DNA from 3 places in the Bradyrhizobium centrosematis genome. Region 2 is predicted to be linked to each of the others. Evidence: riboswitches for the same ligand, from Rfam matches in the RefSeq annotation. Region 2 holds a riboswitch; each other region holds the start of a gene.
What was found. Region 2 has a riboswitch for cobalamin ahead of P6U31_RS17980 (TonB-dependent receptor). Riboswitches for the same ligand answer to the same signal wherever they lie in the genome.
Positions count from the first base shown of each region.

Region 1: another riboswitch for cobalamin. It lies ahead of metE (5-methyltetrahydropteroyltriglutamate--homocysteine S-methyltransferase); the one in region 2 lies ahead of P6U31_RS17980 (TonB-dependent receptor).
Region 3: another riboswitch for cobalamin. It lies ahead of P6U31_RS23265 (energy-coupling factor ABC transporter permease); the one in region 2 lies ahead of P6U31_RS17980 (TonB-dependent receptor).

Region 1 covers NZ_CP120703.1:6,132,728-6,135,998, reverse strand. The annotation lists gene P6U31_RS29225 (nodulate formation efficiency C protein) at 1-504, opposite strand, end outside; cobalamin riboswitch at 1,392-1,595, shown strand; gene metE (5-methyltetrahydropteroyltriglutamate--homocysteine S-methyltransferase) at 1,697-3,271, shown strand, end outside.
Region 2 covers NZ_CP120703.1:3,727,188-3,730,458, forward strand. The annotation lists gene P6U31_RS17965 (hypothetical protein) at 64-240, shown strand; gene P6U31_RS17970 (hypothetical protein) at 395-607, shown strand; gene P6U31_RS17975 (hypothetical protein) at 731-982, shown strand; cobalamin riboswitch at 1,102-1,318, shown strand; gene P6U31_RS17980 (TonB-dependent receptor) at 1,432-3,271, shown strand, end outside.
Region 3 covers NZ_CP120703.1:4,831,544-4,834,814, reverse strand. The annotation lists gene P6U31_RS23275 (cobyrinate a,c-diamide synthase) at 1-202, shown strand, start outside; gene cobA (uroporphyrinogen-III C-methyltransferase) at 199-930, shown strand; cobalamin riboswitch at 976-1,197, shown strand; gene P6U31_RS23265 (energy-coupling factor ABC transporter permease) at 1,234-1,911, shown strand; gene cobF (precorrin-6A synthase (deacetylating)) at 1,952-2,701, shown strand; gene cobT (nicotinate-nucleotide--dimethylbenzimidazole phosphoribosyltransferase) at 2,712-3,271, shown strand, end outside.

The DNA of each region.
Region 1 (3,271 bases), 2.4 Mb from region 2:
AAGATCGCCGAGCCGGCCTCTTGGGGTGGTCACAAAGTTGAAGTTGGCCGGATCATGGAGAAAGCGGAAGTTTGCGTTTCTTTCGCCGTTCGCGACTTCACTTGCGATCAACGAGAGCGCCAGCGCCCGCCAACCTAATTCCATCGGCTTTGCATAGAGTGACGCAAGTTCAGTCGTGCCATCAGGCGTAATCTTCCAGGTGATAACGTACTGTTCGTCCGATTTGTTGTTCCGGTGCCTCGTCCATGCGACGAAAACAAAGTCGTTGTCACCAAGTTCAGCGACACCCCACATTTGAGGGACGAACTGTGCCACTTTCGAGACATTGGAGATGACCTGTTCGAGCGTCTCACCATCTTGCGCCCGCCACGTTGATTTGAATCTTTCGATAATAGGGCTGTCGACGGAACGAATACCACGGCCCATCGCGGTCGGCCAAGCGAGGCAGAGGAGAGGCGCACCTAGAAAAAGCCATAGCAGGTATCTTGCAAATTCTCTTTTCATAGGAGTGGCATATCCCAGTTCATCCGGAGTCGTCGGCCGCGGGTGACCTTGACTTGCTCTGAGTAGGCACAAGAAAGTTAGCGACGACGCGAGGTTGTTCCACGCAAGCACGCGCGGCCCTATGTGGCGCGCCGCTAACTTCCCTGTCAGCCACAGCGTCAAGCTGGGCTGGACGTGCCCAGCAGGAGCAGTCTGGGCGTGCTGAGGGCTAGCATTCTTCGTGCCAGGTCATAGGTGGAAAGCTGTGCCGGCTTTATGTCTGCGTGTCGCCTTTACGACGCGCACACGTTTCGATGCTTTCATTCGGTGTAACGGCTCGAGCTGGCGCACGCTCGTCCCGCGTCGGATATCCACCGCAAGAGATGAAGCCTCGGACGCAGTATCAGATTGAAGTCTGGGGTCCGTCTGCCACCGTTGAAGCGTTTGTTTCGGTATCGTGTTCTTGGTCGATCTTCGTGATGGCCAGCGACCTGAAGCCAAGTCGGCCGGTGAGGTCGCGGCCTGCCGCAATCAATCTGCTTGCTGACTATAGTGCCCATACTGAGCGCCTCCGCCCATTCAATGCGGACCCTTTGGCTGCGAACAGTTGCCCGATGGAGGTACGGGGCGACTTGCTCCACCAGAAGCCGAGGGCATTCTGCTCGAGGCGGCGATTGCCTTTGTCGCGAAGGCTGCCTTGTCCTCTTCATCGTCTAGCGCACAGCTCCGCCCATTTGGCTCCGATGTAATTGCGAGATCTTTGATATGCGACCTCCGAGAGCGACATCTCTCATCAGAGAGCTCTCGAGATGGCGCTAATCATTGAGATGCTAGGGCCGTTCGCTTATCAGTGATCGCAAAATAGTTTGCTACATGATCTGGGAGGTTGACGGCAAACCTCACCAACCGATAATCCAAACCGTCGAGGTTCTCCGGTTCCTGTTGGAGCCGGAGCTAAGAGGGAAGCCGGTGCAAATGCCGGCGCTGTCCCCGCAACTGTGAGCGGCGAGCCACTGTCCAATAATGCCACTGAAGCCTGGACGGATTCGGGAAGGCTGGACAGCAGCGATGACCAGCAAGCCAGGAGACCTGCCCCGACAATATATATCGGTCCACGGGCGAGGTGTCCCGGTGGTACGCCAAGCAGCTGTCGCACGCGCGACTTGCTCTGCCTGCGTCCGCCATGGCCTCGTCTCCAACAGGGGTTAAAGCTATGTCGCTCCTCTCGCTTCCAGTTGCTACGCTCGGTACGCCTCGCATCGGTCCAAGGCGAGAGCTAAAATTCGCTCTCGAAAAATATTGGGCCGGGAAGATCAGCGAACAGCAATTGCAGGAGGACGCATCAGGCCTGCGCGCTGCGAACTGGGCTCGCCAAAAGTCGATAGGCATTACGATCATTCCGTCGAATGACTTCTCGTTGTATGATCACGTGCTCGACACGAGTGTCATGGTAGGCGCGATCCCAGAAATCTACGCTTCGAAAGGAGAGTCCGTTTCCCTTAAAACCTACTTCGCTATGGCCCGCGGAACGCAATGCGACGACCGGGGTAGGAGCGTCGATCAGGAGAGGCGGGGAGCTGCCTTACCCGCGCAGGAGATGACCAAATGGTTCGATACCAACTACCACTACATGGTTCCAGAGTTCTACAAGGGACAGACGTTCAGATTGTGCTCTCGTAAACCGGTAGAGGAGTACGAAGAAGCAAAGGCTCTCGGGTTTCAGACCCGGCCCGTACTTATCGGGCCGGTCACATTCCTAAAGCTCGGCAAAAGTGTCGATCGCGCGTTCCAGCCCCTCTCCCTATTGGATGATCTGATATCGGTCTACATCGACGTTCTCCATGAATTAGCCCAACGAGGGGCAGGTTGGGTTCAGTTTGACGAGCCTTGCTTGGCCCTTGACCTGGACGAAACGGCGCGAAAAGCTTTGCAACATGCCTATCGCCAGTTCGCGAACGAGGGACCGGCTATCAAGATCATGGTTGCAAGCTATTTCGGCGCCCTGGGCGACAATCTGAATACTGCCCTAAGCCTTCCAGTCTCCGGTCTGCACGTCGATCTGGTTCGAGCGCCAGAACTATTGGATCAGGTCATTGCTAGCAGCCGAGCTGATCTCGTCTTGTCGCTCGGTATCATCGACGGCCGGAATGTATGGAAGTCGAATTTGTCCGCGCTCCGCCAGAGGCTGGAGCCCGCGATTGCTAAGCTGGGTAAAGATCGTGTACAGCTCGCTCCATCCTGCTCGTTGCTTCACGTCCCGATCGACGTTGAACTGGAGACCGGGCTTGCTTCTGACGTCAAAAGTTGGCTTGCCTTCTCGGTTCAGAAGATGCGAGAGCTTGCCATCCTGGCGCGGGTACTCGCTGGTGACCACGATGTCGGGCAAGCTCTGGCCGATTCGGAAAGCGCTGCGGTTACCCGCCGCAGTTCGTCGAAGGTCCATGATGCCAATGTCGCCGTCCGAATGAGGGCGATCGACCAGACCATGCGTCGGCGCGCCAACCCATTTGCCATTCGTTCTGAGATCCAAAAGGGACGCTTCGGGCTACCAGCTTTCCCCACGACGACGATCGGCTCGTTTCCGCAGACCGCAGAGGTCCGCAGTGCGCGCGCATCGCATGCGCGAGGCACCATGAGCAACGAAAAATACGACAGCTTCCTCAAGGAGGAGATAGCCCGCACTGTTCGTTGGCAGGACGATATCGGACTTGATGTCCTCGTGCACGGCGAATTTGAGCGCAATGACATGGTTCAGTACTTTAGCGAACAACTCGCAGGCTTCGCGTCG
Region 2 (3,271 bases):
CGCCGTGACCTATTTCCCGGGCTTAGGTTGGATGTCCTTGAGGCGTTTGATGGGGACACGCCGATGACAGACCTTCACGACAGGCTGGAACGGTTCGAGACGCTCACCGCCGAATGCGAGCTGATCGCCAAGCTCGCCACCGACAGCGCCAAGCGCGAGTTCTATCTGAAGCTTTCGGAGCAGTACCGTCAGCTGGCGGTGGACATGCGGCAGGCGATCGCGACCAAGGCTGCGGCCTGAGGCCGGCGGCAATCAATCCGTTCTTAATGTTTGGCGCGCATCCTTGACGGTACGCGAGCGTCGGTGATCGGCGCTCGCGGTGGGAAGACCGGGGTTCGTTGCGGTGCAGCGCGTCCCGTGAGCGTCATTGTGCCGTGCCTGACAGGGCAATCCCATGCGCCTCGTTGCAGTGATTATATTTGCGCTCATGACGGCGGCCTGCGATCAGGAGCAGGACATCACCGGCTCGACGACGCCCGCCTGCCCGATGCGGAACTACAGTTACAATCCCCGCGACCTGAACCAGTGCGTCAGTGCCTGCAAATCCTGTGATCGCGGTACCACGGTCACCTGCACGACCTCCTGCACCCTCAAGGGCGCGCGCTGAGCGCACGCCTGCTGTCTTGCAAAGGGCGCAACCGCGCAACTGGCGGTGCTCGGGCACCGGAACGATTCACTTGGATTAATCATTGGAGGAGCGGGCAGGACGCGGAGTCCGATGGAAATGGGTATGCTGGATCCCGGTCGATTTCTGGTGTCGTGCTCGCATTGCGATGCGTGGCCGATGGCGGCCAATGTGAAGCGGTCGAGCTGGTCGGCGTCCCCGCACGAGGTCCGCTTCGTCTGCACACGCTGCCGCCGCGAGGAAACCGCGATCGTCTCGGCCTCCGGCGAATTGACCCCGATCAAGCGCGTCGATGTTCCGCCGCGCGATGTCGCCGTCGCCTGGGCCCAGGCCCAGCGTTTGCGAGGGCGGGGCTGAACGGCGGCTCGCTTCGTCTTCTCCGCATGCAATTTGGCCTCGCCGTCTTCCTGGCGGGCTCCGGCCGGCCAGAACTTTTCCTTGGCACGACCGGTCGATTGACTCTCCGGCGCAACGACACGTAAATGATCGGCGACGGTTCTCCTCATGGAGATCAAAAGGGAATGTGGTGCGGGATCGTCCCAACGCCGGGATTTGTCTCAACGCCACGGCTGCCCCCGCAACTGTAAGCGGTGAATCTTTCGTCCTGTGCCACTGGGAATCTCGGTCCTGGGAAGGCGACGTTAAGGTCATGACCCGCGAGCCAGGAGACCTGCCGTCAGCCGTGGTCACACGCGAAGATGTCGGTCGGGGAGTACAGGCATTAGCTGCACCGGAGCAACCGATTGCTCTGCCGTGAAGCCTCGTTCGCTGTGACGTGCCACTGACGTCATACCGAGGTTACAATCGTGTCCCGTCTCGTCCCTGCCGCCTGGCGTCTCAGCGCCGGCCTGTTCGCGTCCGTCTCCCTCCATTCGCTCAGTCCATCCTCGGCCTTCGCCCAGCAGGCGCTCGCCGAGCAGTTGCCGCCGATCGAAGTGAGCAAGACTGACGATCAGAACCGCACGCGTGCCAGGGCGACAGGTGACGGCGAGGCGACGAGACACCGGGCAACCGCGCGTGTCGCGCCGGCAGGAAGTGGCGCCGGCTCAACTGGCGCTGAAGCCGTGGCCAGCAACGGCGGTATCGTCGGGGCCACCACGACGGTCGTCACGGCCGCGGATATCGCGCATTCGCCATCGCAGACGCTGGCCGAGATCATCGCGACGCAGACCCCCGGAGCCCAGATCACGACGTTCTATGGCGGCCCGATCGGCGCCAAGACCAGCGTGGACCTGCGCGGCTTCGGCGCCTTTGCCACCGCCAACACGCTGGTGCTGGTCAACGGCCGGCGGCTGAACGACGTCGACATGGCGCAGGTGGACCTCTCCACCATCCCGCTCAATTCCATCGAACGTATCGAGATCACACGCGGCAACTCCGGTGCGGTGCTCTACGGCGACAACGCTGTCGGCGGCGTGATCAACATCGTCACGAAGACTGGCGTCGGAGGGCCGCCCGCGTCCGCGCGCATCGAAGCGGGTTTCGGCTCATTCAACACAGGGCTCGGCAACGTCTCGACCTCGGTCAATTCCGGTCCGTGGTCGACCTCGTTCTACGGCAATGCCGTCAGGACCGATGGCTATCGCGACAACAATCGCTACGCCCAGCAGAACGGCATCGGCAATCTCAATTATACCACGCCCGGTCTGACCGCGTTTCTCACTGTCGCCGGCGACAATCAGGAGCTGCGACTGCCGGGCGGCCGCACCGTCGATCCCTCCATCGGCCTCGACGAGCTCACCACCAACCGGAGAGGAACCAGCACGCCGTTCAACTACGCCAACCAGCAAGGCTTTAGCGCGACAGCGGGCTTCACCAAGACCCTGATCAACGGCGTCGATCTGATCGTCGATGGCGGCGTGCGCGACAAGAAACAGCAGAGTGCGTTCTTCTCCAGCCCGACGCCGGTTCCGGCCTTCTTCACGTCGACTTACGTCGATTCCAATCTGACCAATTGGTCGATCACGCCGCGGCTCAGCGTGAAGAGCCTGCTGCTCGGCATGCCGTCGCAGCTCCTCACCGGCATCGACTATTACGATGCTAGCTTTCAGCAGAACCGCGGCGCGGGGCAGGGGTTCGCCGCCTGGCACAATTACGACCTCAGGCAGCAGACGGTCGCGGGCTATTTCCAGCACACAATGGGTGTGGCGCCCATCACCGACATCTCCTATGGCGCGCGGGTGCAGACCGTCAGTCTTGCAGCACGCGACCGTTTCGCCCCGGCCGCGCCATTCAACGCCGACATCGGCGCGCTGCCGCTGACGAGCAACGAGACCCAATATGCGCTGCATCTTGGAGCCGAGCATCGCTTCAATGACACGGTCGCGCTGTTCGGCCGCGCCGCGCGCGCTTTCCGCACGCCTGATGTCGACGAGCGCTTGTCCTCGGGTCCGTCCTTCGATCCCTTGACCTTCGCCGCGATCCCGCAAACCTTTCAGCTCAAGACCCAGACCTCTTGGGATATCGAGGGCGGCCTGCGCATCGAAGGCGGCGGGCTGCAGCTGCAGAGCAGTCTCTATCTGATGGAGCTCACCAACGAGATCCATTTCAGCCCGGTCCTGTTCTACAACACTAATCTTGATCCGACCCGGCGCTACGGTTCGGAGACCAGCCTGTCCTATCGAGTCAGCGACGCTCTGCTGTTGC
Region 3 (3,271 bases), 1.1 Mb from region 2:
GACACTCGCCGCGCCGATGCCGGGACACCGCTCCGGTGCGCGCCTGCGCGGCCATGAGTTCCACTATTCGACCATTCTTGCCCAGCCTGATGCGCCGCTCGCGACTGTGCATGATGCAACGGGCGCAGTCATCGCCGAGACCGGCTCGCGCCGCGGCCGTGCCACCGGCACGTTCTTTCATCTGATCGCGGAGGATCGGTGAGCGGATTCGTCTCCTTCATCTCCGCCGGGCCCGGCGACCCCGAGCTGCTCACGCTCAAGGGCGCCGCGCGGCTGCGCGAGGCCGACGTCGTGCTCTATGACGATCTCGCCTCGGGCGCGATCCTCGATCTCGCTCGGCCCGATGCCAATCTCGTCGCCGTGGGAAAGCGGGCAGGGCGGCCCTCGACCAAGCAGCATCACGTCAACCGCCTCCTGATCGACTATGCCGCAACCGGTGCGCGCGTGGTGCGGCTCAAGTCGGGCGATGCCGGCATTTTCGGCCGGCTCGAGGAAGAGCTGGAAGCGCTGCGCGAGGCCGGCATCGGCTATGAGATCGTTCCCGGCGTCACCTCGGCTTGCGTGGCGGCGGCGCGGGCCGGCATTCCCCTGACCCGGCGTCACACCTCGCGCCGGGTGCAGTTCGTGACCGGAGCTGACGTCACCGGCGAGCTGCCGCCAAATCTGAATTGGGCGGCGCTGGCCGATCCGGAAGCGACCACCGTGGTCTATATGGGCCGGCGCACTTTTCCGGCGCTTGCCGCAAAATTGATTGCCCACGGCCTCGCGCCAACCACCCCGGCGCTGTTCGCCGAATCCCTCGGCCGACCTGACGAGCGGCTGGTCCGCACCACGATTGCCGAGCTTGCCGAGCAGCTTGCCCGTGGCGGTGCCGCTTCGACCGCCGCCGTGATTCTGTTCGGTGCGCTGGCGGGGGATTACCCGTCATGATCGCCCCGGCCGCGCCTCGCCCCTTGACGCAGGCGCGGCGAAAGGGGCACACAGGAGAGGCATGGTGCTCAACGCGGCGCAAAGCGCCGGAGCATAATCGGGAATGGGGGTGGGCGGACCCAGTTGCGGCGCCCAAAACCCCAGCCGCCCCCGCGACTGTAAGCGGTGAGGGACTCCGATCAGCCACTGGGCCGCAAGGCCCGGGAAGGCCGGAGAACCGCAAGTGAGCCGCCAGCCAGGAGACCGGCCCTGCACGTTTTGAGGCCAAGGCCGTCGGGTGTGACGGCAGGAAGGATCTGAGCCATGCATATCGAACCCGGTATAGTGACGGGCGCCAAGCTCGTGTTGAGTTACGCAACCGGCATCGCCGCAGGCGGCGTTGCCTTGAAGCTCGCGGCCGAGACCGTGCGCGAGCAGGGCATCGGCTCGTTCGCGGCGCGGACGCTCGCCACCACCGCTCTCGTCTTCACCTTCTTCGAGATCCTGCCGCACTTCCCGGTTGGGGTGTCGGAGGTGCACTTCATCCTCGGCTCGACCTTGTTCCTGCTGTTCGGCGCGGCGCCTGCGGCCTTCGGCCTCGCGTTCGGCCTGCTGCTTCAGGGCGTGTTCTTCGAGCCGGCCGACCTGCCGCAATACGGCATGAACGTCACGACGCTGCTGGTGCCGCTGTTCGCGATCCAGGCGATCGCCTCGCGGATCATCTCGCGCAACACCGCCTATGTCGATCTCAGGTATCGCCAGGCGCTGGCGCTGTCGACGACCTATCAGGCCGGCGTGATCGGATGGGTGGCGTTCTGGGCGCTCTATGGCTCCGGCTTTGCCATGACCAACCTCGCCAACATCGCGACGTTCGCGGCGTCCTACGCGCTGGTCATCGTGATCGAGCCGCTCGCCGATCTCGCCGTGCTGGCGCTGGCCAAGTCGCTGCGCGGCGTCACCGCGCCGGGCTTCGTCACCCCGCGCCTGCATAACGCGACCTGAAGAGACAAGGGGCGGCCGTCATGGCCGCCCCAGGCGCGCGATGCTCACGCTTTCCCTGATCGGCATCGGTTGCGGCGATCCTGGTCAGCTCACGCACGCCGCCGTTCAGGCCATCAATGCCGCCGATCTCATCCTGATCCCGCGCAAGGGAACGGCGAAGTCCGATCTCGCCGACCTCAGGCGGACGATTTGCGCGGATGTGCTGACCAACGACAAGGCCGTTGTCGCCGAGTTCGATCTTCCGGTGCGGGACGCCGGTGAAGCAGACTACCGCAAGGGCGTCGACGATTGGCACGATGCGGTTGCCGCGACCTGGCAGCAAGCGATCGCAGATCATCTCGGGAGCGAAGGCAGGGTTGCACTGCTGATCTGGGGCGATCCTTCGCTCTATGATTCCTCGCTGCGCATCGCGCGAAGATTGGATCCGTTGCCCGGCATCGAGGTCGTGCCCGGCATCACCTCGATCCAGGCGCTGTGCGCGGCGCATGCGCTGCCGCTCAACGACATCGGCGCGCCGTTTCTGGTCACGACGGGGCGACGCTTGCGCGAAGGCGGCTGGCCGCAAGGTGTCGACACCGTGGTGGTGATGCTCGACGGCGGCACGGCGTTTCAATCGCTCGATCCGGCCGGGCTTCAAATCCATTGGGGCGCCTATCTCGGCATGCCCGATCAGATCATCATGTCCGGCGTGCTGGCCGAGATCGGTCCGCGCATCGTCGCGGCACGGCAGGAGGCGCGTGCGCGGCATGGCTGGATCATGGACAGCTACATCCTCAAGCGTATGCGTTAAGCGAGGCAGCATGCTCCCCGAATGGATCCCCCAGAATTGCCCCGAGATCTCCGCGCACCATCGCGAGGCTGCGACTGCGCGACAGGCGCAGCTGACAAAGCCGACCGGCGCGCTCGGACGGCTGGAGCAGCTCGCGATCGAGCTCGCAGGCCTGCAGGCGACCGAGCAGCCGCGCGCGGCACGCGTGCCGATCATCGTCTTCGCCGGCGATCACGGCATCGTCGCGCAGGGTGTCTCGGCCTATCCGCAAGCGGTGACCATCGCGATGATGGCGAATTTCGCTACCGGGGGCGCGGCGATCTCGGTGCTGGCACGCGAGCTGGGTTCGAGCCTGGAGGTGGTCGACGCCGGCACGCTGGCGCAGGAGGCGATGCCGGGCATCGTCACCGACAAGCCGCGCCATGGCACCCGCGACTTCAGCGTGGAGGCCGCTCTGCTGCCTGCTGAGCTGGCGTTCGCCTTCGAGGCGGGCAAGCGCGCCGTTACGCGTGCGGCAATCGAGCAGCCCGACCTGCTGATCTTCGGCGAGATGGGCATCGGCAATACCACGACATCGGCGGCAATGGCCGC